Regions from separate parts of the Micromonospora sp. IBHARD003 genome, predicted to be linked through region 3. Evidence: riboswitches for the same ligand, from Rfam matches in the RefSeq annotation. Region 3 holds a riboswitch; each other region holds the start of a gene.

Region 1 (9,115 bases), 6.3 Mb from region 3:
GCTGTGGCGGCGACCGAGGCCGACCGGCCATGACCACACCCCGGCCGCGGGAGCTCCGACGTGAGAATCGCGAGGCCCACTCTCACGCCGAGAGCGAACTGCCATCCGACTTGTTGCTTCCCCCTTCGTCCATGGGCCATGCTCGCCATCACGACAGTCTGTACGTCCTGTACATTTTTCACCCATGAATGCAGCGCCGCATTCCGACGAAGGGGTACGCCTTGGACCGCCCTTACGCCCGTTACGTCCTGCCGGAGTTCAGCGAACGGACCACCAACGGCGTCCGCACCCTCGACCCCTACGCGAAGCTCCTCGGCGAACGGATCGTCTTCCTCGGCACGGCCGTCGACGACACATCGGCGGGTGATGTCGTCGCCCAACTCCTCTACCTCGAATACGCCGCACCCGAGCAGGACATCCACCTCTACATCAACTCCCCCGGCGGTCCCGTCAGTGCGATGACCTCCGTCTACGACACCATGCAGGTGGTCGGGTGCGACGTGGCCACGACCTGTCTCGGACAAGCGGCTTCGACCGCTGCCGTACTGCTGGCCGCCGGTACGCCCGGCAAGCGCATGGCGCTGCCCGGCGCCAGGATCGTCGTCCGGCAGCCCGCGCTGGACGAGCCCGTTCAGGGGCAGCCGTCCGACCTGGACGTCCACGCACGGGAACTGCTGAGGCTGCACGAGCAGATGGGGGCCATGCTCGTACGGCATACCGGGCAGAGCGACGAGCGCGTACGCACCGTGCTGGACCGCGACACGGTCTTCGACGCCGCCGGGGCGAAGGACTTCGGCCTGGTCGATCACATCATCACAAACCGCAAGGCGTCCGCGGCTTCGCCCGGAACGCGGTGAGCGGGCGGTGCTGCCGCCCGAGCTTCCTCCGCTGCCCGCCCTGACCCGCGCCGAAGGCGAGTTCATCGACCGCTATCTCGAAGTCGTCGACCAGCTGGGAAGGATCAACCCGGCCCGTGGCACCCATACCTACGGAGCGCTGCGCGCCGCACAGGCGCTGGCAGCGCAGGCCGTCGCCCTGCGGGACGCGCTCGCGCTGATGCACGCGCGCGGGGAAAGGGAATTGCACGCTGCCACGCTGGCCCGCGCCTTGCGCGTACTGGACGGCGAGCGGCGGACCGCGCGGATCACCGTCCCGCCGGAGTCCCCCCGTTGAGCCCGCGGCCGGGCCGTGGCCGTGCACCGGGACGCGGCCACGGCCCGGCCATCGCCGAAGGACGGCGTCCACCGCGCCGACGGCGGGACACACGCGTACGACTGGGTGTCGGCCAGGTGGCGTAGCCGGGGCCGGCGCACGGGGTCTGAGCAAGTTGCGTTCCCTCGTCGGCCATCTGGCCGAACGATCCGTTCCGCCGCAGGTACGACGCTCGTTACGCGGCCACTCCGACTGGGCCGAACGGGATCGTCCACCTGAATGGGCCAGCGGTGAGGAGCCTCACAAATCGTCGTTTCGACTCGGAATTCCGGCAGTTCGTGCGTCAAGATCCCTGGGACGACAAGCCCCCGCCACCACGGCGGGGCGGTCCGGGCGGACGCCGAGTCCTGCCGCCGCGCCGGATGTCTGGTCGACATGAGTGCTTCGGCAGGAGTGGAGGACCCAGCAGTACGGTCCGCGCCCAGTGGCCGGACCTTGGGGTGAAGCCGCTTCGTGCGGCCGGGCACCTTCGCCAGCCCGAACCCGACAGGTCATCCTTCTCAGGCGGCTGACGAAGGGTTGCGCATGACTGCGCAGACACACTGCCCGTCCCTGCTCTCCCGGACGGGTGCCGTCTCGGCGCTCACACTCGCCACCATGGGCGGCTCACTGCTCGTTCCAGGCGGCACCCCCGAGGCCCACGCCGCCTCCGTGTACGCGGCCAAGGCTCTCAAAGTCGCCGAGTCCAAGAAGGGTGCGCCCTACCGGTACGGCGCCACGGGCCCCAACCGGTTCGACTGTTCGGGTCTGGTCCTCTACTCGTTCCAGAAGGCGGGCAAGAGCCTGCCGCGCACCGCACAGGCGCAGTACAACCGCACACGCCATGTCCCGGCGTCCAGCCGCCAGCAAGGTGACCTGGTGTTCTTCCACTCCGGCGGGCAGGTCTACCACGTCGGCATCTATGCGGGCCGGGGACGGATCTGGCACTCGCCCAAGAGCGGCTCCGTGGTGAAGCTGAGCAAGATCTGGTCCAAGAGCGTCCGGTACGGGCGCGTGCGGTGACCTTCCGGGACATCCGGTAGGAGCGGTGTGCGGCCCCGTGGGAGCCTCCGGATACGCGCGCGGACACGGCGCATTGCGTCGCCGGTCCGGGCATCCACGGGGCACGGCCGGCGCCTCGTCCGACCGGCCCGTGCACATGACAGGATCCGCAGGATGTGCGTTACTCGTACCAAATGGGCGATGACGACACCCGCGCCTCGCGGGACGAAACGGAGCTGGAGCAGGCGGACCGCAATTTCGCCGAGCTTCTGCAGGAGCTTCGTGTCATCCAGACCGGCGTCCAGATCCTGTTCGCCTTCCTGCTGACCTTGGCCTTCACCGCCCGCTTCCCGTCCCTCGACTCCTTCCAGCGCGGTACGTACGTGACGACGCTGATGCTGGCCGTGCTGGCAGCGGCGCTGTTCACCGCACCCGCCGCGGTGCACCGGGGCCTCTTCCGCAAGGGCGCCAAGAAGGAGATCGTCTCCGTCTCCTCCCGCCTGGCCGGGATCGGTATGGCCGTGCTCGCCCTGGCGCTGACCTCGGCGGTACTGCTGGTCGTCGATGTCGTGCACGGCACGCCCGAGGGGATCGTCGCCGCCGCGGCGACCCTGTTCGTGTGCACGCTGCTGTGGGGCGCTCTGCCCTTGGCGCTTGCACTCAGGCTGGGCCGGCGGGAGCGCCCGGACGGCCAACGGCAACGGCCCGACCGCTGACGTCCGTACGGCACCGGCGTTCATGTCCGTATCGGTGACACCGGCCCTCAGTCCGGGTCCCCGAGTGGAGCGGGTGCCCAGGGCAGGGCGATCCAGACGGTCTTGCCGCCCTCCGGAGTGGGGGCCACCGACAGCTGCCCGCCGTGCTCGGCGGTGAGGGTGCGGATGATCACCATTCCGCGGCCGTTGTCCTGCTGGACCGCCGCGGGCAGCCGCTGCGGCCAGCGCGGATGGCTGTCGGTGACGCCGATGCGCAGCTGCTCGTCCCGCTCCAGCCGCAGGCCGACGGTGAACGTCGGCGACTGCCCGAAGGTGTGCTGGACGGCGTTGGTGGCCAGCTCGGAGACGATCAGGCGTACCGTGTCCGCCATCTGGTCCTCCCCCGGAAGACCCCATTCGGTGAGGACGCCGGAGACGTATCTCCTGGCCGTGGAGACCGAGGCGGGATCGCTCGGCAGAGTGACGGATGCTTCTTGGTGGTCTGCCATGGCGAGCTGTCCCTTTCCCACGGGGGCCGCAGGACGACACGGGACGGCACGGAGCGGACGGTGTGCCGGCGCGTGGCCTCGTTTGCGCTGAACGCCAGAGTGCCACCGTCTGTGCCGCCTCCGGCGGCGATCCGCCCGGATGTGCAGACAACTGTCGCCCGAAGCAGTGAACTCTGCTACGCGAGACCGTATTTGGCCGCGCACCGGGGCAACCGCTGTCTACGGCCCGGCTCTCAAGCGCGGCGGCCGGGCGGTGGTTCGGCGCCCCGGCCCGGCCATCGGCTCGAACGGCGCCACCGGGGCGGCCCGTTGGCCGACCGCCGGGGCCCCCGCGGGCCGTCCGGCGTCCGTACGGGCTCAGCGGGACGGCGCGTTGCGCAGGATGACGCCGACCGCCTCCTCGATCCGGCGGTCCGTGAGATCGGCCCGCGCGGTGAGTCTGATCCGCGAGATGCCGTCGGGCACGGACGGCGGCCGGAAGCAGCCGACGGCCAGACCCCCGGCCCGGCAGTCCGCGGCCCAGCGCACGGCCGCATCCGGCGACGGCGCCTGGACGGAAACGACCGCGGCGTCCGGGCGGGCGGCCGTCAGCCCGGCGTCCGTGAGGCGCGCGTGCAGCGTCGTCGCCACCTCCCGGGCGCGCTCGGCCAGCCCCGGTTCGCGCTGCAGCAGCCGCAGACCCGCCAGCGCAGCGCCCGCCGCGGCCGGCGCGAGCCCGGTGTCGAAGATGAACGTCCGTGCGGCATTGACCAGATGGCTGATGACCCGTGCGGGACCGAGCACCGCTCCGCCCTGGCTGCCGAGGGACTTGGAGAGGGTCATGGTGGCGACGACATCGGCGGAGCCCGCGAGTCCCGCCGCGTGCAGGGCACCCCGGCCGCCGTCTCCCAGCACCCCGAGGCCATGCGCGTCGTCGACCACCAGCGCGGCTCCGTGCGCACGGCAGGCGCCCGCGAGCGCGGCGAGCGGGGCCGCGTCCCCGTCCACCGAGAAGACCGAGTCGGTGACGACGAGGGCATGCCGGCCGGGGTGCGCCTCGAGGGTCTTGCCCACGGACTCCGGGTCGGCGTGCGGGACCACGGCCGTCTCGGCACGGGAGAGGCGGCAGCCGTCGACGATGGAGGCGTGGTTGCCCGCGTCCGAGACGATGAGGGAGCCGTGCGCGCTCAGCGCGGTGAGGGCCGCGAGGTTCGCCGTGTACCCGGAGGAGAACACCAGCGCGGCCTCGAAGCCGCAGAACCGGGCCAGCTCCTGCTCGAGTTCGGTGTGCAGTGCCGTGCTGCCCGTGACCAGGCGGGATCCGGTGGCGCCGGCGCCCCAGAGACGGGCGGCGTCCGCCGCGGCGCCGGTGATCTCGGGCCTGCGGGTGAGTCCGAGGTAGTCGTTGCTCGCGAGGTCGAGCAGCGTGTCGTCGGCGGGCCGGGGACGCAGCGTACGGACGAGACCGGCGTCCGCGCGCAGGCGCGCCGCCTCGTCGGTCCACTCGAACGGATCCTGGGGCAGGGCCTGAGGCATGACGGTCCGGTCCTTTTGTAGGCAGCGCACAGACCCTAGCCGGGTGAGGCAAAGGTCAGGGTGTGGCCATACACACACCCCATTCCGCGTGTGTTGTCGAGTTCCTCCTTGGCCGACGGGTGTCCGGTAGGCGAGGATCTCCGCCATGGACCTCCTGAACACGCTGGTGGACAAGGGCCTGCGGCGTGAGCTGCCGACCCGCGAAGAAGCGCTCGCCGTTCTGGCGACTTCCGACGACGAACTGCTCGACGTGGTGGCCGCGGCCGGAAAGGTGCGCCGTCAGTGGTTCGGGCGGCGGGTGAAGCTGAACTACCTGGTCAACCTGAAGTCGGGGCTGTGTCCCGAGGACTGCTCCTACTGCTCGCAGCGCCTCGGGTCCAAGGCCGAGATCCTCAAGTACACCTGGCTGAAGCCCGACGAGGCGTCGAAGGCCGCGGCCGCCGGTGTCGCGGGCGGCGCGAAGCGGGTGTGCCTGGTGGCGAGCGGCCGGGGGCCGACCGACCGGGACGTCGACCGTGTCTCGCAGACCATCGAGGCCATCAAGGAGGAGAACGAGGACGTCGAGGTGTGCGCCTGCCTCGGTCTGCTCTCCGAGGGTCAGGCCGAGCGGCTGCGGGCGGCGGGTGCGGATGCGTACAACCACAACCTCAACACCTCCGAGGGCACGTACGGGGACATCACGACCACCCACACGTACGCGGACCGCGTCGACACGGTCCAGAAGGCGCACGCAGCCGGTCTCTCGGCCTGTTCCGGGCTCATCGCCGGTATGGGCGAGAGCGACGAGGACCTCGTCGACGTCGTGTTCGCGCTGCGCGAGCTGGACCCGGACTCGGTGCCGGTGAACTTCCTGATCCCGTTCGAGGGCACTCCGCTCGCCAAGGAGTGGAATCTGACGCCCCAGCGGGCGCTGCGCATCCTCGCCATGGTGCGGTTCGTCTGCCCGGACGTGGAGGTACGGCTCGCGGGTGGCCGTGAGGTGCATCTGCGCACCCTCCAACCGCTGGCGTTGCACCTCGCCAACTCCATCTTCCTCGGCGACTACCTGACCAGCGAGGGCCAGGCCGGCAAGGCCGACCTGGAGATGATCGCGGACGCGGGCTTCGAGGTGGAGGGCACGGACACCACCACGCTGCCCGAGCACCGGGCGGACGCGGTCGCCGCGGCAGGCGGCGGCTGCGGTTCCCACGGCGGCGGCTGCGAGCCGTGCGGTGGCGGCGAGTCCGCCGCCGCGCCCGAGGTCTCCTCCGCCCGTACGGATCTGGTGGCGGTGCGGCGCCGCGGCGCCGGGACGGACCTCGCGCCGAATGCGTGACGAGAAGGTCCGCGAGCTCGTCGCGCTGGACCGGGCGCACGTCTGGCACCCGTACGGCCCGATGCCGGGCCGTACGGACCCGCTGGTCGTGGAATCCGCGTCCGGGATCCGGCTCCGGCTCGCCGAACCGGCCCACGGCCGCGAGGAATTGGTCGACGGTATGTCGTCCTGGTGGTCGGCGATCCACGGCTACAACCACCCCGTGCTCAACGAGGCGGCGCACGGGCAGCTGGAGCGGATGAGCCATGTGATGTTCGGCGGGCTGACGCATGAGCCCGCCGTCCGGCTCGCCACCCGGCTGGTCGAGATCACTCCCGAGCCGCTGCGGCATGTCTTCCTGTGCGACTCCGGCTCGGTCTCGGTCGAGGTCGCGGTGAAGATGTGCCTGCAGTACTGGCGTTCGGTGGGGCGGCCGGAGAAGCAGCGGATGCTGACCTGGCGGGGCGGGTACCACGGGGACACCTGGCAGCCGATGGCGGTGTGCGACCCGGACGGCGGGATGCACCAGCTCTGGACCGGTGTGCTGCCCCGTCAGGTGTTCGCGGACGCCCCGCCGGCCGGCTACGAGGAGGCCTACGCGGACCATCTGCGCGAGCTCGTCGGGCGTCATGCCCACGAGCTCGCGGCGGTGATCGTCGAGCCGGTGGTCCAGGGCGCGGGCGGGATGCGCTTCCACTCCCCCGAGTATCTCCGGGTCCTCCGGGAAGCCTGCGACGCCCATGACGTGCTGCTCGTGTTCGACGAGATCGCCACCGGCTTCGGCCGCACGGGCACGCTCTTCGCGTCGGAGCACGCAGCGGTCTCTCCCGATGTCATGTGCCTCGGCAAGGCGCTGACCGGGGGCTATCTGTCGATGGCGGCGACACTGTGCACTCCCCGGGTGGCCGACGGGATCTCCCGGGGAGAGGTCCCGGTCCTGGCGCACGGCCCGACGTTCATGGGCAACCCGCTGGCGTCGGCGGTCGCCTGCGCGTCGATCGACCTGCTGCTCGGACAGGACTGGGCCCAGGAGGTCAAGCGTCTCGAAACGGGGCTGCGCGAAGGGCTCGCCGATGCGCGGTCGCTCCCGGGCGTGCGGGACGTACGGGTGCTCGGGGCCATCGGCGTCGTGCAGCTCGACCATCCCGTCGACATGGCGGCTGCGACGGAGGCGGCGGTCCGCGAGGGGGTGTGGATCCGCCCGTTCCGCGATCTGCTGTACACGATGCCGCCGTTCGTGACCGGCGACGAGGATCTGGCGCTCATCGCACGGGCGGTGTGCGCAGCGGCGGCCGCGGGCTGAGACCGGGGGCCGGTGGCCCGTGCCGGGGTCCGGAATGCGGCACGACTGCGGGACGAGAAGGAGCGAGGAGCAGTATGGGTGTCATCGTCGTCAGCGGCACCGGGACCGAGATCGGGAAGACCGTGGTCACGGCCGCCGTGGCCGCCGTGGCCGCGGCCCAGGGCCGGAAGGTGGCCGTCCTCAAGCCCGCTCAGACCGGGCTCGCGCCGGGTGAGCCCGGAGACGCCCATGTCGCGGCCACGCTCGCGGGCCCTGGAGTGACCGCGGTGGAACTCGCCCGGTTCCCCGAGCCGTTGGCTCCGAACACCTCGGCGCGGCGGGCGGGCCTGACGCCCGTGGGACCCCGGGAGGTCGCGGAGGCCGCGGAGAAGCTGGCCACCGAGCACGATCTGGTGCTCGTCGAGGGTGCCGGCGGCCTCCTCGTGCGCTTCGACGACGAGGGCGGAACGCTCGCCGACGCCGCCCGGCTGCTGCGTGCGCCGGTGCTCGTGGTCGCGACCGCCGGGCTCGGGACGCTCAACGCGACCGCGCTGACCACCGAAGCGCTCCGGTCCCGAACGCTCGAACCGCTGGGCGTCGTCGTGGGCAGCTGGCCCGCCGTGCCTGATCTCGCCATGCGCTGCAATGCCGACGACTTCCCCGTGTCGGCGGGTGTTCCGCTGATCGGGGCGGTGCCCGAGGGTTCGGGCGGGCTGGTACCCGAGGCGTTCCGCAGGGCGGCGCCGTCCTGGCTCGCCCCCGTGCTCGGCGGGTTGTGGAACGCGGATGACTTCGCCGCGTCCGCGGCGTCCGCCGGCTGACGCCATGGGCGGCACCGTGCGCGCACAGGTCAACGAGATCGTCTTCGACTGCGCGGAGCCCGCGGCGCTGGCCCGGTTCTGGGCGGCGCTGCTCGGCGGAGAGGCCGTGGAGCGGGAGCCCGGCTGGGCCTAGGGAGCTTCTGACGGATCTCCGCGGCGTCGCGACGCCCGGCCCGCCCCCACGGCCTTACGGCGTGGGAGGTACCCCCACTCGCCGCACCGGCCGAAAGCCCAAGTACGTCCAGTACGAGGGCTTCCAACCGGCACCCCGAGAGCACGCACCGGACGCCGCTCCTTCCTCCACGGAGATCCATCAGAAACCCCCTATGTCGATCCGCCCGGGTTCGTCCGTGTGGCGTTCCAGCGTGTGCCGGAGGGCAAGTCGCTCAAGAACCGGCTGCATCTGGATCTGGACGCGGGCGACATCGTGGCCGCGTCCGCCCATGCGGTACGGCTCGGGGCCACGCGCGTCGGCGGAATCGTCACCGATGAGCAGGGCCGCTTCCAGGTGCTGAGAGACCCCGAGGGCAACGAATTCTGCTTTGTGAGTGACGGACCCGGCTGATCCGGGCCGTACGGGGGGAGAATCACCGTACCGGTCGTCGGAGGAGGCCACGATGCCGTTGTGCGCGCCGAAAGTCCCCCGGGATGCCGTCCATCACCCCGTGTTCGCCCGCTTCTACACGAGGATCAGCGTCGCCGCCGACGCGAGAGCCGGCATCGCGGCCTACCGCAGGGAGCTGCTGGCGGGCCTCTCCGGCCGGATCATCGAGATCGGCGCGGGCAACGGGTTGAACTTCCCCCAC
Region 2 (10,168 bases), 3.9 Mb from region 3:
CGCCTGACGCAGGGCGTGCTGGGCGTTCGGCGGGCACCAGGCGTTCTCGACACCGGCCTTGCGCGAGGCGAGGTCCGGGACCTGGGCGTTGTCGCCGGCGGCCCAGATGTAGTCGGTGCCCTGGACCTGGAGGGTCGGCTGGGTGTCCACGTGACCGCGCGGGCCGAGCGGCAGGCCGTAGCGGGAGAGCGCCGGGTTCGGCTTCACACCGGCGGTCCACACGATGGTGTTGGAGTCGGCCTCGAGGCCGTTCTTCAGCACCACGTGGCCGTCGACGCAGGACTCCATCGAGGTGTTGAGGTAGATCTCGATACCCCGGCCCTCGAGGTGCTCCTTGCCGTACTTGCCGAGCTTGGGCCCGACCTCCGGAAGGATCTTGTCGGCGGCGTCGACCAGGATGAAGCGCATGTCCTCGCGCTTGATGCTCCGGTAGTACTTCACCGCGTCGCGGGCCAGGTCCTCGACCTCGCCGATGGTCTCGGCACCGGCGAAGCCACCGCCCACGAAGACGAACGTCAGCGCCTTGCGGCGGACGTCCTCGTCCGTGGTGGAGTCGGCCTTGTCGAGCTGCTCGAGGACGTGGTTGCGCAGACCTATGGCCTCCTCGACGCCCTTCATGCCGATGCCCTGCTCGGCGAGGCCGGGGATCGGGAAGGTGCGGGAGACCGCGCCGAGCGCGATCACCAGGTAGTCGAACGGCAGCTCGTAGGCCTCGCCCACGAGCGGCGCGACCGTGGCGACCTTGCGGTCCTGGTCGATGGTGGTGACGCGGCCGGTCAGTACCTCGGCCTTCGGCAGCACGCGTCGCAGCGGGACGACGACGTGCCGGGGCGAGATGCTGCCTGCGGCGGCTTCGGGAAGGAAGGGCTGGTACGTCATGTACGACCGCGGGTCGACGACCGTGACGGTCGCCTCCCCGTACCGCATCTTCTTCAGAATGCGACGAGCTGCGTACAGGCCTACGTACCCACCGCCTACTACGAGGATCCTGGGACGCTCCGTGGTGCTCATGCCATCGAGTATCCACCCCGCTTGGTGGGGTCGCTCGTGAGCCCCTTCACAAGCACGTGCCGACCTTCTGCTACACTCCGCCGCCCACGTGACCGAGGTCATGAAGGGGACGGGGAACCACCACGTACCCGGGAACGTTGCAACAGCCTCCTGAGCTGGACCCACGGCCGGTACCGGACGGTGAACCACTGCCTTGGTCCCGGCGGACGTCATGCCACGGATGCCTGTCGGACCGTGGGCGGACAGGCGGAGTTGGGCAGAAAAACAGGCCCGGAGGACCGTCGACGGGCACTTTCGACGGCCCAGCGGACCCATTTCCTTGTGAAGAACTTCACGAAGTTTCTTTCGGTGCCCCGTCCCAGAGGCCGGAACGGGGCCGCGTCAGGCGATGGACCAGGCGATTCCGTCCAGGATGTCGTGCTCGCTCACCACGACCTCACCGATGCCGGTGCGCTCCATGATCTCCAGCAGCACCATCGCCCCGGCGGCGATCACATCCACCCGCCCGGGGTGGATCACGGGGATCGCGGCGCGCTCGTCGTGCGTGGCGGAGAGCAGGGTGCGGGTCACGTCGGCGACCTGCTCACGGGAGATCCGGCAGTGGTGGATGACGGTCGGGTCGTACGCCCCGAGTCCGAGCGCGATCGCGGCGACCGTGGTCACCGAACCGGCCAGCCCCACCAGGGTCCGTGCGTCGCGGATCGGCACGGTCCGCTCGGCGAGGTCCAGCGCGGCCCCGATGTCGGCCCGCATCGCGGCGACCTCGTCGGCGGTCGGCGGATCGCTGCGGACATGCCGCTCCGTCAGTCGTACGCAGCCGATGTCCACGGAACGGGCGGCCTCGACCCGGGAGTGCCCGACCACGAACTCGGTGGAGCCGCCGCCGATGTCCACCACCAGGCGCTCCTCGTGTCCCGGCAGTTCCCTGGTGGCGCCGGTGAAGGAGAACTCGGCCTCCTGGTCCCCGCTGATCACCTCGGGCTCCACACCCAGGATGCCGACGACACCGCGCACGAAGTCCTCGCGGTTCTCGGCGTCACGCGAGGCGGAGGTCGCCACGAAGCGCACCTTCGTGGCCCCGAGCTCCTCGATGACCCCGGCGTACTCACGGCACGCGGCGAACGTGCGCTCCAGTGCCTCGGGGGCCAGCCGGCCGGTGCGGTCGACGCCCTGTCCGAGGCGCACGATGGTCATCCGGCGGTCGAGCTCCACCAGTTCGCCGGTCGCCGGGTCGGCGTCGGCGACGAGCAGCCGGATGGAGTTGGTACCGCAGTCGACGGCGGCGACGCGGGTCACTCGCTCTCCCCGGGGGTCTCGTCCGCGCACGGGGTGACGCAGGGGCCCTTCGCCCACCACTCCGGCAGCATCGCGATCGCCTCGTCCCCGAGCGGGTTCACTCCCGGGCCCGCCGCCAGGGAGTGGCCGACCAGCACGTGCAGGCACTTCACCCGGTCCGGCATGCCGCCCGCGCTCGGGAAGCCCTTCAGCTCCTCGATGGCGTCACGGCGCGCGATGTAGTCCTCGTGCGCGGCGCGGTAGGCCGCGGCGAGCTCGGGGTCGGTCGTCAGGCGCTCGGTCATCTCCTTCATGACACCGTTCGCCTCCAGCGTGCCGATCGCCGAGGCCGCACGCGGGCAGGTCAGGTAGTACAGCGTCGGGAACGGTGTGCCGTCCTCGAGGCGCGGGGCCGTCTCGACCACGTCCGGGTTGCCGCAGGGGCAGCGGTGCGCGATCGCGCGCAGACCGCGCGGCGGGCGGCCGAGCTGGTCCCGGAACGCGGCGATGTCCGCCTCGGTGGGCGGGGTGTGCTCGGTGGTCGGAGGAGGCGTGTCCATGGATGCGTCTGTCTCTTCGCTCGTTCTCGTTCGTGGCTTCTTCGCCGGTGCGGCCGTGCGGCCACAGCACTAGCGTCCCGCGTCGGCGTGGTCGACGTCGTCCCAGACGTTCGCGTACCAGGGACGGCCGACACCGTCGTGCCGGGCACGGGTCTGCTCACCGGTCCTGGGGTCGATCATGATGTAGCCGGTCTCACCCGGCAGGACCATGTGCAGATGCTCGCGGGCCAGCCGCCGGACGTACGCGTCGTCCCCGAGCCGCGCCTTCTCGTCCCGCAGCCGCTCCACCCGCTCGCGGGCCGCTTCGGCCAGCCGCCGCTGCTCGGCGACCTCGTTGCGCTGCGACACGTACTGCCGCGTCGGATAGGCGAGGGCGACGATCATCGAGCAGACCACCAGCGCGAGGAAGGCCGCGCGCCCGGTGAGCCGGGAACGGCGGGCCTGGCGGCGCGTCTGCGAGCGGTAGACCCGGGCGGCGGTCTGCTCGCCGAGCAGTCGCAGCCGGGTCGCGGTGGAGAACCGGTCCCGGGCCATGTGCGCCCCTCCCCTTTTATGTGCCCACTATGTGCCGACGTCCCCGCACACGGTACGGGACCGGGTGCGGGGACGTACGGAAGCGGGCGTCAGCCCGCGGTCGCCGAATCGTCCGGCGCTTCGGGCGTCAGCCCTTGAAGCGCGGGAAGGCGCTGCGGCCCGCGTACACCGCGGCGTCGTCGAGGATCTCCTCGATGCGCAGCAGCTGGTTGTACTTGGCCACGCGCTCGGAACGGGCCGGGGCACCCGTCTTGATCTGGCCGCAGTTGGTGGCGACGGCCAGGTCGGCGATGGTGACGTCCTCGGTCTCGCCGGAGCGGTGGGACATCATGCACTTGAAGCCGTTGCGCTGGGCCAGCTCGACGGCGTCCAGGGTCTCGGTCAGCGAACCGATCTGGTTGACCTTGACCAGCAGGGCGTTGGCGGCGCCCTCCTCGATGCCACGGGCGAGACGCTCCGGGTTGGTGACGAACAGGTCGTCGCCGACCAGCTGCACCTTGCTGCCGAGCTTCTCGGTGATGATCTTCCAGCCGGCCCAGTCGTCCTCGAACAGCGGGTCCTCGATGGAGACGAGCGGGTACGCGTCGACGAGCTCCGCGTAGTACTCGGTCATCTCGGCGGCGGAGCGCTCCTTGCCCTCGAAGACGTACGCGCCGTCCTTGTGGAACTCGGAGGCGGCCACGTCGAGCGCGAGGGCGATGTCCTTGCCGGGCGCGTAACCGGCCTGCTTGACGGCCTCGAGGATGAGGTCGAGGGCCTCGCGGTTGGAGTCCAGGTTCGGCGCGAAGCCGCCCTCGTCACCGAGACCGGTGGACAGGCCGCGCTCCTTCAGCACCTTCTTCAGGGTGTGGTAGACCTCGGTGCCCCAGCGCAGGGCCTCGGAGAAGGACTCCGCACCGATCGGGGCGATCATGAACTCCTGGATGTCCACGTTGGAGTCGGCGTGCGAGCCGCCGTTCAGGATGTTCATCATCGGCACCGGGAGCAGGTGCGCGTTCGGACCGCCCAGGTAGCGGAAGAGGGGGAGGTCGGAGGCCTCGGACGCGGCGTGGGCGACGGCCAGCGAGACACCGAGGATGGCGTTGGCACCGAGCGATGCCTTGTTGTCGGTGGCGTCCAGGTCGAACATCGCCTGGTCGATCAGGCGCTGCTCGGTGGCGTCGTATCCGACGAGCTCCGGGCCGATCTGCTCGATCACGGCGAGGACGGCCTTCTCGACGCCCTTGCCCATGTAGCGGTTCTGGTCTCCGTCACGGAGCTCAATGGCCTCGAACGCACCGGTGGAGGCACCGGAGGGAACAGCAGCACGGCCGGTGCTGCCGTCGTCGAGGCCGACCTCGACCTCGACCGTGGGGTTGCCTCGGGAGTCCAGGATTTCCCGGGCTACGACGACGTCGATGGACGGCACGAGCATCTCCTTCTGGGATGTGGCGCTGAAAGTGACGTATGCGAAGCACCTGCGGTACAGGTGCGGCGCGGGGTCGGTGCAGGGTCGCTTCGGCCTTGCGACATGAGCCTAACCGGACCGGGGGGATCGGCCGGCCGCTGCCCGGCCCGTGGGACGAAAAAGGAAGCCAAAGCGGCAGAAACCCCGACCCGGGGCAACCTCCCGTGCCCGAAGGACTACGGAGAAGTTGCACCGGGCCGGGGTTTCCGGGGGGACGGGTGTGCTGCGAAGGGGCGGGTGTGCCGCCCGGTGGTCCGCCGGGTCCACCGGGCGACGGCCCGCGGAGAGACCCGGGATGTTCCCTCTGGATCTCCCTGGTTCCGGGGCGGGGAGTCCCCTGGGCGGGGGCCCCGGAGCGGGGTGGGTCAGCGCAGGTGGAGCAGCTGACCGGGGTAGATCACATCGGCGTCGTCGACGATGTCCTTGTTGAGGTCGAACAGCCTCTGCCAGCCGCCCTTGACCTTGTGCTTCTCGGCGATCTGGCTCAGGGTGTCGCCGGACTTCACCTTGTACTCGCCGTCGCCCTTCTTCACCGGGGCGGCGGGACGCTCGGAGCGGGTGGTCGGGGCCTCGGCGCGCTTCGGGGCCGGAGCGGCGGGCTTCGCCTTCGGGGCAGCCTTGGTCTTGGCGGGCTTCGGAGCGGCCTCGGCGGCGCCACCGGTGTACGCGGCGCGGGACAGGTTCACGCCGCAGTGCGGCCACGCGCCCTTGCCCTGGCCGGCCAGGACCTTCTCGGCGATCTGTATCTGCTGGCTCTTGCTGGCCTTGTCGGCGGTGGAGGCGAAGGCGGTACCGCCGAAGGCGGCCCAGGTGGAGGCCGAGAACTGCAGGCCGCCGTAGAAGCCGTTGCCGGTGTTGATCGACCAGTCGCCACCGGACTCGCACTGGGCGACGGCGTCCCACTCGGAGGCGGTCGCGGCGGAGGCGGTCCCCGAGATCATGAGCGGCGCGGCGATGGCGGCACCGGTGACGCCGGCGGCGTAGGTGGCGATACGGGCGGTGCGCGCGGACGGGCGGCGGTGCTTGCCCTTGCCGGAAAGCAGCATGGAGTTATCCCCTCACCGACGCCTGCGAGGTGAGCTGTCGGGTTCGGGCCGATGGGGTGTCCCCCGTTCCGGTCGGACTGGGCATCCGACGGAACCGGAAGACGAGTTGCCCGGCCGCGCGACCTAGCGCGCGGCTTCACCCCAAGCCGCTCCCGCCCACCCTCATCGGGCTCATCGGGCCGTTGCGGCACTTACCTTGGGTCCCCCGCTCCTGCCTACGGCGCTTGACGCGACGGCTGTTCCCTACGACCGACGGCAGGATTCGGCGTGACGGTCGACGGGGCCCGCGATGGCGAGCGGTCAGACCGTAAACACACCTCTCCCCGATGTTCAAAGGAGGAACATCGGGGAGAAATCACCCATATCTGACGGGGCCTGATGTCCGTTTTCGCAGGTGAGAGGTGGGATGGCCCTACTTGGCGGGCATCCGGGGTCAGTTGACCGGAAGAGACTCATGTCTCACTTGCACAGAAGTGGACATAAGCACCCTTACCGCTTCGTCAACTGCCCCTGCTCCGGGGTGAGATCGAGGCTCTGGCCAGGAGTGATGAAGTTGGCGTTAGAGCCGACGACATCCTCGTTCGCCTTGTAGAGCGCGACCCAGCCGCCGGGCACCTCGTGCGCGTCCGCGATCAAGGAGAGGCTGTCGCCGGAGCGGACGATGTACTCATCCACCGCACCGGCGGCATCCCGTGTCGATCCGTCACCCCGTGAGGCATGACGACCGGATTCATACTCATCGCCCGAATTGCCCGCCTTACCCTCCTCTGCGGGGGTGCCGCGGCGCTTGCCGGAACCGGCCTCGGTGCCGTTGCTCACACCCTGGGAGGAGTCGGCCGAATCGGACGCGTCCGCGTCCTGCTTGCCCTGCGCGTCCTGCGCCGGGGATCCGGCCGGCTTGGACGCCTCGCGCATCGTCTGCCCTTCGGCACCCGTGGACGAGTTCTGCCCCGGCTGCTCCCCGCCGGACGACGGGGAAGCCTGGGGCTCCGCCCTCACCGCGTCCGCACCGTCACCGAAGGAGGGTGCGTCCACCTCGTCGTCATCGCCCTGGGAGCCCAGCGTCCGGCCCGTGGCGCCGGGGTCGACCCGGGGCGAGGACGAGTCCTTGATCAGCCCGGTGACCGCGGCACAGCTCTCCCACGCCGACGGGCCTTCCGCGGCGAGCACCTTCTCGGCGACCGCGATCTGCTGCGAGCGGCTCGCCAGGTCGGGCCGCGGCGCGTACGCCGTGCCGCCGTGCCGCTCCCAGGCCTCCTGGGAAAGCTGCAGCCCGCCGTAGAAGCCGTTGCCGAGGTCGGCGCTCCACATTCCGCCGGTCTCACAGTTCGCGACCCGGTCCCAGGTACCGGCGTCGGCGGCCGACGCGGCACCCGCGCCGAGCAGCGGGATGGCGATCGCCGATCCTGTCACCCCTGCCGCGACGAAGAGGGCGGGAGCCTGGCGGGGGCGGCGGTGTCGACCATTCCCGGAGAGCATGCGTGGGCCTTTCGTGTGACGACAGGGGACCTGGGGATCCCGAGTTGACGGTGAACGTAGCCGCATCCGAGCGATAGTCACAAGTCGATGCAGGGGAGATCACGTGAAAGTCACGATACTGATGGGACGTCAGATCTTTTGGCGCGTGAACTCAACTGGCAGAGTGCGCAATCCACGCATGATCAGCCCTCCGCGCCAGCGCAAATCGGATGGATCCACTGAAAGCCGCAAGTCAGGCAACCTGGTCAGTAGGGTCGCCAGCGCGGTCTGCCCCTCCAGCCGTGCGAGGGGCGCGCCGAGGCAGTAGTGGATCCCGTGCCCGTATCCGAGGTGCTGGTTGTCCCGGCGGGCCAGGTCGAGCACATCGGGGTCGGGAAAGCGGTCCGGGTCCCGGTCGGCCGCGGCGAGCACCACGAGGACGGGGTCGCCGGAGGCGATCTCCTGCCCGCCGAGGCTGAGCGGCTCGGTCGCGAACCGCCAGGTGGCCAGCTCCACCGGCCCGTCGAAGCGGAGGAGTTCCTCGACACCGGATGCGAGCAGGGAGGTGTCACCGGCGGCGAGGGACGACTGCAGACGTGCGCGCTGCCCGGGGTGGCGCAGCAGCGCGTACACGCCGTTGCCGATGAGATTGACGGTCGTCTCGAACCCGGCGAACAGAAGGATGAAGGCCATGGCGGCGGCCTCGTTCTCGGTGAGGTGCTCCCCATGGTCGGAGGCCTTGATCAGACCCGAGATGAGGTCGTCACCGGGATCCTCGCGCTTACGGTGGATCAGCTCCGCGAGATAGCCGCGCATCTTCTTCACCGAGCGGGCCACCCCGCCGCGCGGACCGCCGCCGTGACGGATCATCATCCCCGCCCAGTCCCGGAAGTCGTCCTGGTCCTCACGGGGGACGCCGAGCATGTCGCAGATGGCGTAGATGGGGAGCGGAAACGCGAACTCGTGGATGAGGTCCGCGCTCCCCTTCTCCGCGAAGCCGTCGATGAGCCGGTCCGTCAGCTCCTGTACACGCGGCGCGAACTCGGCGACGCGGCGCGGGGTGAACGCCTTCGAGACCAGTCTGCGCAGCCGGGTGTGGTCGGGCGGATCGATGTTCAGCAGATGCGTCATCAGCTCCGCCTTGCGCTCACCCGGGATCCCCGTCTTGCCCTTGGCGTGCGCGGGCTCGTCGTGATGCGCCGGATTCTTGCTGAGCCGCTGATCGGCGAGCGCCTGCCGCGCGTCCGCGTACCGGGTCACCAGCCAGGCCTCGACCCCGCTCGGGAGCCGGGTCCGGTGCACGGGTGCGTGCTCGCGGAGCCAGGCGTAGGCGGGGTAGGGGTCGGTGGCGAACTCCCAGGTGAAGAGCTCGGGGGGCTCGGGAGCGGCGGGGGGCTGGTCGTGCATGGGATGACGGTAACGCCCGGCCTGCTCGGCTCACTCGTTCGGCGTACGTGTATGCATTCCCCCTGGGTACGCTGATCGTACGCGCCAGACTCCGTCGCATGGGAGCGCTGATGAGTGCCGCAGCCGAAGACCGGAAGGAAGACCAGGACGGCCGGGAGGAGCAGTACGTGTTCCCGGTGCCGCCCGCCGGTGGGTGGACGGCGGACGATCTCGACCGGATCAAGGGTCTCCCGCCGCACACCGAGCTGATCGACGGGGGACTGTTCTTCGTGACTCCGCAGACCGATTTCCACATGGCCGCACTGCGGCTGCTGGAGAACGAGCTGGTGCAGCAGGCACCGGACGACCTCTACGTCGTCCGCGAGATGACCACCAAACTGGGCGAGCGCGACCGACCGGAGCCCGATCTCATGGTGGTTCCGTGGAGCGCCCGCACGGGTCCGGAGCAGACCTGGTACGCCCCCACCGACATCCTGCTCGCCGTCGAGATCGTCTCGGACGAATCCGTGCAGCGCGACCGCAAGCTCAAGCCCCGCAAGTACGCGGCGGCCGGGATCCGGCACTTCTGGCGGGTCGAGAAGAGCGACGAGCTTCCGGTCGTCTACGTCTACGAGCTCGACCCCGCCACGAACTCCTACGCCGTCACCGGCATCCACCACAACCGGCTCAAGGTCGACGTCCCGTACTCGATCGAGGTCGACCTCACCGCGGTGGGCCCGCGACGAGGCCCGCGGGACTGACCGGCCCCGTCCAGGCCGGGCCTCAGGACCCGTTCCCCGCCGTCTCCGTCGCGCGGATCGCGTCGCGGTACGCACGCGCTGCCGCGCGCAGGGCCGCCTCCGGGTCGTGGCCCTCTGCCTCGGCCCCTACGGCCATCGCCAGCAGTTCGTAACCGACGCCGTCGCCGGGAGGCACGGCCACGTCCAGCCCCGCCGTCCGGACCCGCGAGGCCAGCTTCGCGGCCAGAGCCAAGCCGGGCTGGCCGAGCGGAATGCCGTCCGTCACCGAGTCGCGCTGCTTCTCCACGGCCTTGGTGCGCAGCCAGTGCGCCTTGACGTCCTCCGGGGTCTCGGCGTGCTCGTCGCCGAAGACATGAGGATGGCGGTGGATCAGCTTGTCCACGATCGTCCCCGCGACATCGTCGATCGAGAACGGCTCCTCGCCGTCCTCCTCGCGGCCCTCCTGGGCGATCCGCGCATGGAAGACCACCTGGAGGAGAACGTCCCCGAGCTCCTCGCGCAGCTCGTCGCGGTCGCCGTCCTCGATGGCCTCGACGAGTTCGTAGGCCTCCTCGATGCCGTACTTGGCGAGGCCCTTGTGGGTCTGCTGCGAGGACCAAGGGCACTCGCGCCGGATCCGGTCCATGACCTGGACCAGATCGAGCAGCCGGGCGCCCGGCAGGTCGTAGGAGCCGGGGAGCAGCTCGAGGT
Region 3 (10,168 bases):
GGCAGCTCGTCGAGGAGACCGACTGGAGCAAGTACGGCCGGGGCAGGGACCCGCGGTGCGCCAACTGCATGGCGCACTGCGGCTACGAGCCCACCGCCGTACTCGCCACCATGGGCTCCCTCAAGGAGTCGCTGCGGGCCGCCCGGGAGACGGTGTCCGGCAACCGCGGATGAGGACGACCGGGCGGGCGCCCGGACAGGACGACCTGGTGCCCGCCGTCGCCGTGACCGGAACGGACCAGGAGAGGGGGCCCGAACGTGTCCATGCTGGAGGACATCCGCTGGCCGCACAGCACCGCCTCGTCGCGGTCGTCGAGGACAACATCCGGGCCGGCGGGGTCGGCTCGGCCGTCGGCCAGGCGCTGCGGGACGCCGCGGTGGACGTGCCGCTGCGCACCTTCGGTATCCCCGAGCAGTTCCTGGCGCACGCGAAACGGGCCGAGGTGCTGGCCGACATCGGGCTGACGCCCGTGGAGATCGCGGGCCGGATCAGCGCCGCCCTGGTACACCGCGAGGAAGCCGCCTCCGCCCACCGCGCGGGGGAGAGCGAGGGGAACGGACGATGAGCAAGGAGTTCGACCTGGGGCGTCTGCTGGCCGAGCGCGGCGGCGAGCGCTACGAACTGCACACCAGGCATCTCAACCACCAGCTGCCGCGCATGCTCCACACCATCGGTTTCGACAAGGTGTACGAGCGAGGGGAGGGCGCGTACTTCTGGGACGACGAAGGCAACGACTACCTGGACATGCTCGCCGGCTTCGGCGTGATGGGTCTCGGCCGGCACCACCCCGTCGTCCGCAAGGCGCTGCACGACGTCCTCGACGCGTCGCTGGCCGACCTCACCCGCTTCGACTGCTCGCCGCTGCCCGGGTTGCTCGCCGAGAGACTGCTGGCCCAGAGCCCGCACCTGGACCGGGTGTTCTTCGGCAACAGCGGTACGGAAGCCGTCGAGACCGCGCTGAAGTTCGCCCGGTACGCGACCGGCAAGCCCAGGATCCTCTATTGCGCCCATGCCTTCCACGGGCTGACCACCGGCTCGCTCTCCGTCAACGGTGAGGCGGGCTTCCGGGACGGTTTCGCCCCGCTGCTCCCGGACACGGCCGTCGAGCTCGGCGATCTGGACGCGCTGGAGCGGGAGCTGCGGCGCGGGGACGTGGCGGCCTTCGTCGTGGAGCCCATCCAGGGCAAGGGCGTGCACGAGGCCCCGCCCGGATTCCTTCCGGCGGCGCAGGAGCTGCTGCGCCGCCGCGGAGCCCTGCTCATCGTGGACGAGGTGCAGACCGGCCTCGGCAGGACCGGTGACTTCTACGCCTACCAGCACGAGGACGGGGTGGAGCCCGACCTGGTGTGCGTGGCGAAGGCGCTCTCCGGCGGCTATGTGCCGGTGGGGGCGACGCTCGGCAAGGACTGGATCTTCAAGAAGGTCTATGCGTCGATGGACCGCGTCCTGGTGCACTCGGCCAGTTTCGGGTCGAACGCCCAGGCGATGGCCGCCGGGCTCGCGGTCCTCTCGGTCATCGAGGAGGAGCGGCTCGTCGCCAACGCCCGGGCCACCGGAGCGCTGCTGAAGGCACGGCTCGCGGCTCTCGTCGACCGCTATGAGCTGCTGAAGGAGGTCCGCGGCCGGGGACTGATGATCGGTATCGAGTTCGGCAGACCGTCGTCCCTGGGGCTCCGCAGCCGGTGGACGATGCTGCAGGCCGCCCGCAAGGGGCTCTTCGCCCAGATGGTGGTCGTGCCCCTGCTGCAGAAGCACCGGATCCTCACCCAGGTTTCCGGCGACCACATGGAAGTGATCAAACTGATCCCGCCGCTCGTCATCGGTGAGGCGGAGGTCGACCGGTTCGTCGGGGCCTTCACGGCTCTCATGGACGACGCGCATGCCGGTGGCGGACTGATGTGGGACTTCGGCAGAACGCTGGTGAAGCAGGCGGTGGCACAGCGGTAGTGCGGTAGAGCCGTCTGCCGGGCCGCGTCTTTGCCTCTGAGGCAAAGAATTTGCCCAGGGGGAAACATCCTGGCGCAATGGAGCCATGACCCCATCCGCCGGAGAGCCCTCCGGGCAGGCAGCGGACGAGCTGCCCGACGTCGCCCCGCGGCTGCGCGCACTGCGCCGCCGCCGAGGTCTCACCCTGGAGGCCGCCGCCCGGGGAGCGGGCCTGTCACCCGCCCATCTGTCCCGGCTGGAGACGGGCAACCGGCAGCCCTCGCTGCCGGCGCTGCTCACTCTCGCCAGGATCTACGGTACGACCGTCGCCGATCTCCTCGGCGAGATCCCGCCGGAACGCGACGCCGTCATCCGCGAGGGCCGGATGGGCCCGGCGGAGGCCGACGGCTGGATCTACCGGCAGGCCGGCGGACGCGGCCGGGCCATGCAGGCCCTGCGGGTCCGAGTGCCGTACGGCACCCAGGGCGACCTGGTGCGGGTCCATCCGGGCGAGGAGTGGCTGTACGTACTCGAGGGCCGGCTGCGGCTGGGCCTCGGCGACACCGTCCAGGAGCTCGACCCCGGGGACAGCGCCCACTTCGACTCGCTCACTCCGCACCGGATCGCGGCCGCCACGACGGGCGGGGTCGAGCTGCTGTTCGTCCACACACTGCTGCAGAGTCCCGATCCGCATGCCTGAGCCGCGGAGCCCCGGTCCGCACGCCTGAGCCGCGGAGCCCTGATCCGCGCCCCTGGACCGCCGGTCCCACGCCCGATACGTCCGCCCGCACACCCGAGGAGTTCCGTCATGCCCGAGAAGCCGCCGTCGAGCGGGCGCGCGAGCCGCGACGCCGCCGCCACCTCCGGCGAGGAGAAGACCTTCCCGGTCGGACTGGCCGTGCGTCTCTTCGCCTATCTGGTCGCGGGCCATCTGTTCGCGGCGTTCCTCTACCTCCTGTTCACCGTCGGAGGGAAGTGAGGGGGGCCTCTGCGGCCGGGGGAGCCGCAGAGGGCCGACCGAGTCTTGGCGGAGGTCAGACCGCCCCGTCCAGCAGACGGCCGTGCAGCCGCTCCTGGGTCTCGGGGGCGAGGCCCAGGCCCTCCGAGAGATAGCGCTCCGTGCCGCCCCAGGTCTCCTCGATGGTCTCGAACGCCGCCGCCAGATACTCGGAGCGGGCGTCGAACAGCGGCCGGAGCAGCTCCATGACCTCGGGTGACATCCCGGCCGGGGAGGTGTCGCTGCGGCGGACCTTGTAGCGGCGGTGCGGGTCGTTCGACTTCAGGTAGTCGGCCTCGATGGCGTCCCGCTCGACACCCACCGCCAGCAGCGAGATCGCGATCGACAGCCCCGCACGGTCCTTCCCCGCCGCGCAGTGCATCAGCGCCGGGACGCTGTCCTCCGCCAGGGCGTGGAGCACACGGCTGTGCTCCTGCGTGCGCTGCTTGATCATCTTCCGGTACGAGGCGGTCATCCGTGCCGCTGCCTGGCCGTCGGCGAGGATCGAGCGCAGCTGGTCGAGATCTCCGTCGCGGACCATCGTCCAGAACTCGGCGCCGTCGGCGGGATCACTAAGCGGGATGTTCACGTTCCGCACGCCGGGCAGCTCGACGTCCGCTCCCTCCAGCCTGTGGTCGGCGGCATTGCGGAAGTCGAAGATCGTGTGGAGGCCGAGGGAGGCGAGGAACGCCGCGTCCTCGTCGGTGGCGTGGGCGAGGTGTCCGCTGCGGAAGAGCCTGCCGTGCCGTACCTGCCGTCCGTCCACGGTCGGCAGGCCGCCGACGTCCCGGAAGTTGCGCACTCCGGAGAGCTCGGGCTCGGTCGACGGGACCTGGGGCAGCTGCTGCGTCACGGGGGCTCCTCCGGGCCTGTGGTCGGCGCCGCGCGCCGACGACGGTATGCACTTGACCATACGACATTGATTCCTCAGGCAATCATCACGGCGGCCGTCCCGACCGCCTTCCTTATGAGGTGCATTGCACTGTTAGTCCGATATGCCCGTGATGGGTTTCCATCGGCGTCGGGATGGTGTCCCGGTCTGTCTGTTGCGGGCGGACCTGGCCGTAGTCGTCGGATGTCGACTTGGAATGTTCTATGCCTGATGAGGCTTCTGTCCGAATTGGTGAATTCGCGTAACACGCCCCGGTTGGAAGGGGGATGGGCTTCGGGTCGTGAGCCGAATCATATTCGTGACGGTCCGTTGTTGTACCTCCCCGTCAAAGCCCTTTGCCCGTAAGCAAGTCAAAGATTCGAATCAACAGAGGGTGACCGGTAGATCCCTGTTGATATCGCCCGGGTGAATGGCGACTGATTGGCACTCCTTGTACCTCTCGCCCCGCTCGCCTACGGTCGCCGCAATCCGGACGGACCGCCGAATCCTGCCACCGTCCGGAATTTCACACCCACCCACGCGTGGCAGGAGCGGGGGACCCAGGTAAGTACGCCGTCCCGGAGTTCCGGGCGGCTCGGGGTGAAGTCGCGTGACCGCGCGGCCGGGCATCTCCAGTCCGAACCCGACAGCTCACCTCGCAGGCGCCGGAGAGGAACTCGCCATGCCCGCACGGGGTAAGCACCGTCGTCCGAAGGCCCGACCGCTCGCGCGCCGATTCGTCGCCGCGGGCACCGGCGGCGCCGCCATCGCACTCCCGCTCATCGGTGCCGCCGGGGCGCATGCCGCGGAAGCGTCCGCCACCGCCGTCACTCCCGAGCACGTCGCCGCCGTCGCCCGCCAGGCCGCCGCCCCGCAGGCGCCCCAGGCTCCGCAGGCGCCGAAGGTCTACACGGTCGTGCCCGGCGACCACCTGTCCAAGATCGCCGCGGAGCAGGACGTCCGCGGTGGCTGGAAGAAGCTGTACGCCGACAACCGCGAGGCCGTCGGCGCGAACCCCTCACTGATCCACCCGGGCCTCAAGCTCGCGCTCGGTGCCGCGCCGCGGGCGAAGACCCCGGCCCAGGCGGAGCCCGGGGCCGCATCCAAGGCTCAGTCCAAGGCGCAGCCCAAGGCCGAGGCAACGGCGAAGAGCGACCGGGCGTCCCGCTCGGCCGACCGTGCCGACTCCGCGCCCCGGAAGGACGCACCCCAGGCCGCCGCAGCCGCCCCCAAGGCCGCCGCCGCGCCCGCGGCCGCCGCGGCTCCGGCCGTGAAGAGCAAGGCTTCCTTCTACGCCGCTCCGGTCGGCGGAGGCATCAGCACCTCGTACCGCACTCCCGGTGCCATGTGGTCCAGCGGCTACCACACCGGTATCGACTTCGTCGCGCCCATCGGCACCTCGGTCAAGTCCGTCGGCCCGGGCACCGTCGTCTCGGCCGGCTGGGCAGGCGCCTACGGCAACCAGGTCGTCATCCGGCACACCGACGGCACCTACTCGCAGTACGCCCACCTCTCCTCCCTGGCCGTCTCGGCCGGCGAGGGCGTGAGCGGCGGCCAGCAGATCGGTCTGTCCGGCTCCACCGGCAACTCCACCGGTCCGCACCTCCACTTCGAGATCCGGACCACGCCGAACTACGGCTCGGACATCGACCCGCTGGCCTACCTCCGCGGGCACGGGGTGTCCCTGTAGGTCCTGTCCGGGCGATCTTCTCGGGCCTGCGACGACAGCTACGGCACTCCCCCAGCTACCGCTGGGAGGTACCCCCACGCTGCGTTGTCGGAGTCGCCCGGGTATGCCCAGTACGAGAGCGATCTCCCCCAGCCTCCGGCCGGGGGTACCCCCACCGCCTTGCGATGCTTCCCCTCGGCCCCCGGGGGCCTGGGGAGACCCCATGCATCTGACGCCGCGGGCTGATCCTCAAAGATCGCCCGGACAGGACCTAGTCTGACGGCATGTCAGTGGCGTCCGCCGCCCCCTTCCTGACGCGGGGGGCGGCGGACGTGTGTCCGTTCCCGGTATTCCCTCCGCCCGAAACCGACCGGGTGGTCTATGTCACTCCCCGTCAACCCCTCCCTACGGTGGCGTAGGTCACTTCGGGCCGTGAATGATGTCGTGACGTGGCAGACGATGCGAGATCAAGGGCAAACGGAACATTCTGGTCGTACGCGGCCATCGGCGACAGCTTCACCGAAGGCGTCGGAGACCCGGGGCCCGACGGACAGTTCGCCGGCTGGGCGGACCGCTTGGCGGTCCTGCTCGACGACCGCGTACCGGAGCACACCTTCCGCTACGCCAACCTCGCCGTACGCGGCAGGCTTCTCGACCAGATCGTGGAGGAGCAGGTTCCGCGGGCCAAGGAACTCGCCCCCGATCTGGTGACGTTCTGCGCGGGGGGCAATGACATCATCCGGCCGGGTACCGACCCCGACGATGTCGCCGAGCGCTTGGAACGCGCCGTCGCCGACCTCCGCGCGTCCGTCGGCACCGTCATGGTGACCACCGGCTTCGACACCAGGGGCGTTCCCGTGCTGCGCCATCTGCGCGGCAAGATCGCCACGTACACCGCACATGTACGGGCCATCGCCGACCGGCACGGCTGCCCGGTGCTCGACCTGTGGTCCCTCAGGTCCGTCCAGGACCGTCGCGCCTGGGACGGCGACCGGCTGCACCTCTCGCCCGAGGGCCACACCCGTGTCGCCCTGCGCGCCGCCCAGGTGCTCGGGATCGACGTGCCCGCCGACCCGGACCAGCCGTGGCCGCCGCTGCCGCCCCGGGGCACGCTCGAGATCCGGCGCGACGACATCCAGTGGGCCCGCGAGCACCTCGTCCCGTGGATCGGAAGGCGCCTGCGCGGCGAATCCTCGGGCGATCATGTGGAGCCGAAGCGCCCCGACCTGCTTCCTCTCTGAGCCTCCGGGCCGTCCGTCGTGTGCGGCAGCGTGGCGGGAATCCTCTCCAGGACCCCGCCCGCGAACACGTCGTACAGCGGCAGCGACTCCAGATGCACATAGCCGATGTGGCAGTCGCACACCGCGAGCGGACAGGGACGGGGCCGCAGCGCCGGACGGTACGAGCCGTCGTACAGACTGCCGAGCCGGGTCCGGACGAAATGGCAGCGCCGCACCGATCCGTCGCCGTCCACCGAGATCACCGACTCGCCCGTGCGGCACGGCAGCCCGGCCGAGCGGTGCGGGTGGCGGCTGTAAGGGAACAGCGGGTCGAGTGCGGTCCAGCGGGCGGCCTCCTCGTCGGTGTACGTGCGCCCCTCCGCCGCGTTGATCCACAGATAGACATGGGCCGGAAGGTCGGCCCTCAGCCGCCGCGCCTGCTCCAGATGCTCCTCGAAGCCGACGATGCCCACGCTGAAGCGGACACCACGGTCGGCGAGGTCACGGCACTTGCCCAGGAACCTGTCGTACGGCGTCTGCCCGGGGTGGTACGTGCACCACAGGGCCAGCGTGTCCGTGTCGGCGTCCGCCAGCCAGTCGGTGCGGCAGCTCAGATTGGTCTGGATCGCGACCCGGCGGATGTGCGGCAACCGGGACAGCTCGACCAGGGTCCTCCGGTACCAGGAGCGGACCAGTCCCTCCCCCCAGGGAGTGAACAGCACGGCCAGCCGGTCGTCGGTCTGCTCTGCCGCCCAGCCCGCGAACCTCTCCAGCGCGGCCCGGTCGGTCCGCAACTGCTCCCGGCTGTCGCGGCGCTTGGCGAAGGGGCAGTACGGACAGTCGTAGTCGCAGGAGGCGAGCGGCCCCCGGTACAGCAGCGTCAGATCCATGCCCGCCGCGCCCCTCACTTCGCCTCGTACTCGGCCATCGCGGCCCGCACACCCACCGAGAACAACGCGGGGCCGAGAGCGTCCGAATGGGCCAGCCCTTCCGCGGTCAGCCGCAGCAGCCCAGCCGTCTCCTCCAGCCAGCCGTGCCCGGCGAACGCTCCGATTTCCGCCGGGAAGTCGTCGGCCGGAAGGCTCCCGAAGCGCGCCGTGTACTCCGCCACCGCCATGCCCTGCGCCTGCAGCAGCGACTGGAGCAGATGGCGGCGGCGCGCCTCGTCCCCGTCGATGCGCCGGCCGACCTCCGCGCGGGTGAAGTCCTCCGTGAGCGTGTAGTCGTCGATGATCCTGCGTATCTCCCGCATGTCGACGGCGTAGTCGAACGAGTAGTGCAGCCCGGACGTGTACGAGCGGGCCCCGCAGCCGAGGCCGATCATCCCGTCGGTCTGGCAGGCATGGTCGTCCGCACCTTGCGCCGGTGCGCCCGCGCGGCGGAACATCCGCATCGACACCTGCTGATAGCCGTGGCCGAGGAGAAGGTCACGCCCCTGCCGGTACAGCCGCAGCCGCTGTACGTCCCAGTCCGTGTCGGCGTCGGCGTCGGCCAGGCGGCCGAGACCGGTCAGCGGCCGCACATACAGGGGGTAGAGATACAGCTCTTCGGGACGCCAGGCCAGAGCGGCATCGAGCGAGCGGCGCCAGGTCGCCTCCGTCTGGCCGTCGATGCCGTAGATCAGATCGATGTTGAGGACCGGGAAGCCCGCGTCCCGGATGCGGCCGAGTGCCGCGTCGACGTCCGCGCGCCGTTGCGGACGGACCGCCGCCCTCGCCTCGTCGTCGACGAAAGTCTGCACGCCGATGCTCAGTCGTGTCGTCCCGCGCTCGGCGAGCACGGCGAGGCGGTCGGCCGTCGCCGTGGCCGGTGAGGTCTCCACGGACAGCGGAACCGCACGCAGATCCGCGCCCATGCGCTTCTCGGCGATGTCGCAGAGCCGCTCCAGCTCCCCGGCGGTGAGGAAGGTCGGTGTACCCCCGCCGAAGGCCGCGGCCGCGAACCGCACCGGGTCCGTGTCCCCGAGCGCTTCCCTGACCGCCAGGGCCTGCCGCTCGAGAGCGTCCAGATAGCGCGTGGTCAGCTCGTCGGGCGCGCCGATGCGGGTGAACAGGTTGCAGAAGCCGCAGCGGACCTCGCAGAACGGTAGGTGCAGATAGAGCGAGAGCGCGTCCTTGTCTTCCCCTGCCCACAGTTCACGCAGCGCGGGCCGGTCGGTGAGGGGACGGTACGCGGTCTTGTGCGGGTACGCGTACACATAGCTCTGGTAGGGACGGATGGCGTTCATCGCTCCTCCCCTGCCCCGCCGTTGCCCGCGGCTTCAGCCCCGTCTGCCGGTGCAACTGCCGGCCCGGGGAGGAAGAAGTGCGCGTACGGAATCGTCCAGACGACCTCGTGGCCCAGCCGGTGACCGGTGTAGCCGTCGTCGCCGTACGCGGTGCCGTGGTCGGAGCAGACGATCGCGAAGCACCGGCGCCTGCTGCTCGCCGCCGCGAAGAGCCGGCCGATGTGCCGGTCCACGTACTCCAGCGCGGCGGCATGGGTCTCGCGCGAGTCGCCCGCCTCACGGGTGGCGCCCGGCAGATGGAACCAGTTGGGCTGATGAAGCGCCGCCACGTTGAGGAACAGGAACAGCCGCTGGTCGTGGGGGAGTGAGGCGACGACCTCTTCGGCACGGTCCACCTGGGCCTCGAAGGAGGTGGGCGACGCCACACCGAACCCGGGCTCCCAGTGGCTGTCCTGGAACAGCCCGGGCAGCACCGACCCCAGCGGCGCCTGCCGGTTGAAGAATCCCACGCCCCCGATACACACCGTCCGGTAGCCCGCCTCGGCCAGCCCGGCGACCAGATCCGGGGTGTCGTAGACGAAGGTCCCGTCCGCGGTGGTCTCGCTGCCGGCGAACCGCGCGGCGAACAGCCGTGGATGGGGCCCGGGCGCCGCGGGCGTCGGCAGAAAGCCCGCGAAGATCGCCTGGTGGGAGGCATAGGTGAAGCTGCCGGGGGCGTGCCTGCGCTCCCAGACACCGCCGGGGAGATGCCGCGCCAGATGGGGAATGCGGCCCGCCGCGGCGAGCTCGGCGGCGACATCGAACCGGAGCGTGTCCAGGGTGACGAGCAGCAGATCGTCCGTGCCGACCACGGATGCCATGTCGATCATGTCTGCCGTGCCGGAAGGGGTCGCGCGCATGATGGATCCTTGTGGTACGAGGTGATGACCGCGGCGACCTGCGCCGCATAGGTGTCGAGGCCCACGGCCCCGCTGCCGGGCAGTCCGGTCAGACGTGGCAGCAGATCGCCGAACGCGTTGACCTCGCCGACGTTGAATCGCCGCCAGGCGGTGGCGGGCAGCAGATCGACGCCGACGCACAGCCGGCCGGGGAAGCGGGCCGCCGCACGCTCGCACAGCCCGAGCACATCCTCCTGCCAACTGCGGCCCGCCGCCCGGACGGCCGCCATGGCCTCGGCCAGATCGCCGCGCTCGCCGCCGAGATGCAGATTGGTCAGCGGAGAACGACTCGTCCGTACGACGGCGTGCGTCGCCCTGCC

The links. Region 3 has a riboswitch for cyclic di-AMP ahead of ACTWOL_RS32270 (M23 family metallopeptidase). Riboswitches for the same ligand answer to the same signal wherever they lie in the genome.
Region 1: it holds a riboswitch for cyclic di-AMP, as region 3 does, so the genes downstream of both, ACTWOL_RS04580 (C40 family peptidase) here and ACTWOL_RS32270 (M23 family metallopeptidase) in region 3, are expected to answer to the same signal.
Region 2: it holds a riboswitch for cyclic di-AMP, as region 3 does, so the genes downstream of both, ACTWOL_RS15295 (transglycosylase family protein) here and ACTWOL_RS32270 (M23 family metallopeptidase) in region 3, are expected to answer to the same signal.

Annotation. Positions count from the first base shown of each region.
Region 1 covers NZ_JBWBBX010000001.1:1,071,997-1,081,111, forward strand. The annotation lists gene ACTWOL_RS04570 (ATP-dependent Clp protease proteolytic subunit) at 189-857, shown strand; gene ACTWOL_RS04575 (hypothetical protein) at 865-1,173, shown strand; cyclic di-AMP (ydaO/yuaA leader) riboswitch at 1,583-1,734, shown strand; gene ACTWOL_RS04580 (C40 family peptidase) at 1,738-2,214, shown strand; gene ACTWOL_RS04585 (DUF6328 family protein) at 2,388-2,909, shown strand; gene ACTWOL_RS04590 (ATP-binding protein) at 2,957-3,397, opposite strand; gene ACTWOL_RS04595 (8-amino-7-oxononanoate synthase) at 3,755-4,912, opposite strand; gene bioB (biotin synthase BioB) at 5,058-6,227, shown strand; gene ACTWOL_RS04605 (adenosylmethionine--8-amino-7-oxononanoate transaminase) at 6,220-7,509, shown strand; gene bioD (dethiobiotin synthase) at 7,584-8,309, shown strand; gene ACTWOL_RS04615 (VOC family protein) at 8,314-8,442, shown strand; partial or broken gene ACTWOL_RS04620 (VOC family protein) at 8,647-8,874, shown strand; gene ACTWOL_RS04625 (class I SAM-dependent methyltransferase) at 8,927-9,115, shown strand, end outside.
Region 2 covers NZ_JBWBBX010000001.1:3,444,592-3,454,759, forward strand. The annotation lists gene ACTWOL_RS15270 (NAD(P)/FAD-dependent oxidoreductase) at 1-1,011, opposite strand, end outside; gene ACTWOL_RS15275 (Ppx/GppA phosphatase family protein) at 1,393-2,307, opposite strand; gene ACTWOL_RS15280 (DUF501 domain-containing protein) at 2,304-2,846, opposite strand; gene ACTWOL_RS15285 (FtsB family cell division protein) at 2,916-3,380, opposite strand; gene eno (phosphopyruvate hydratase) at 3,508-4,788, opposite strand; gene ACTWOL_RS15295 (transglycosylase family protein) at 5,193-5,873, opposite strand; cyclic di-AMP (ydaO/yuaA leader) riboswitch at 5,878-6,106, opposite strand; gene ACTWOL_RS15300 (transglycosylase family protein) at 6,363-7,352, opposite strand; gene ACTWOL_RS15305 (cytochrome P450 family protein) at 7,482-8,738, opposite strand; gene ACTWOL_RS15310 (Uma2 family endonuclease) at 8,849-9,478, shown strand; gene ACTWOL_RS15315 (nucleoside triphosphate pyrophosphohydrolase) at 9,501-10,168, opposite strand, start outside.
Region 3 covers NZ_JBWBBX010000001.1:7,350,931-7,361,098, forward strand. The annotation lists gene hpnH (adenosyl-hopene transferase HpnH) at 1-173, shown strand, start outside; gene ACTWOL_RS32245 (transketolase C-terminal domain-containing protein) at 170-565, shown strand; gene ACTWOL_RS32250 (aspartate aminotransferase family protein) at 562-1,947, shown strand; gene ACTWOL_RS32255 (helix-turn-helix domain-containing protein) at 2,033-2,626, shown strand; gene ACTWOL_RS32260 (DUF6126 family protein) at 2,735-2,905, shown strand; gene ACTWOL_RS32265 (tyrosine-protein phosphatase) at 2,961-3,776, opposite strand; cyclic di-AMP (ydaO/yuaA leader) riboswitch at 4,318-4,472, shown strand; gene ACTWOL_RS32270 (M23 family metallopeptidase) at 4,477-5,484, shown strand; gene ACTWOL_RS32275 (SGNH/GDSL hydrolase family protein) at 5,913-6,704, shown strand; gene ACTWOL_RS32280 (STM4011 family radical SAM protein) at 6,665-7,573, opposite strand; gene ACTWOL_RS32285 (STM4012 family radical SAM protein) at 7,588-8,910, opposite strand; gene ACTWOL_RS32290 (STM4013/SEN3800 family hydrolase) at 8,907-9,809, opposite strand; gene ACTWOL_RS32295 (STM4014 family protein) at 9,776-10,168, opposite strand, start outside.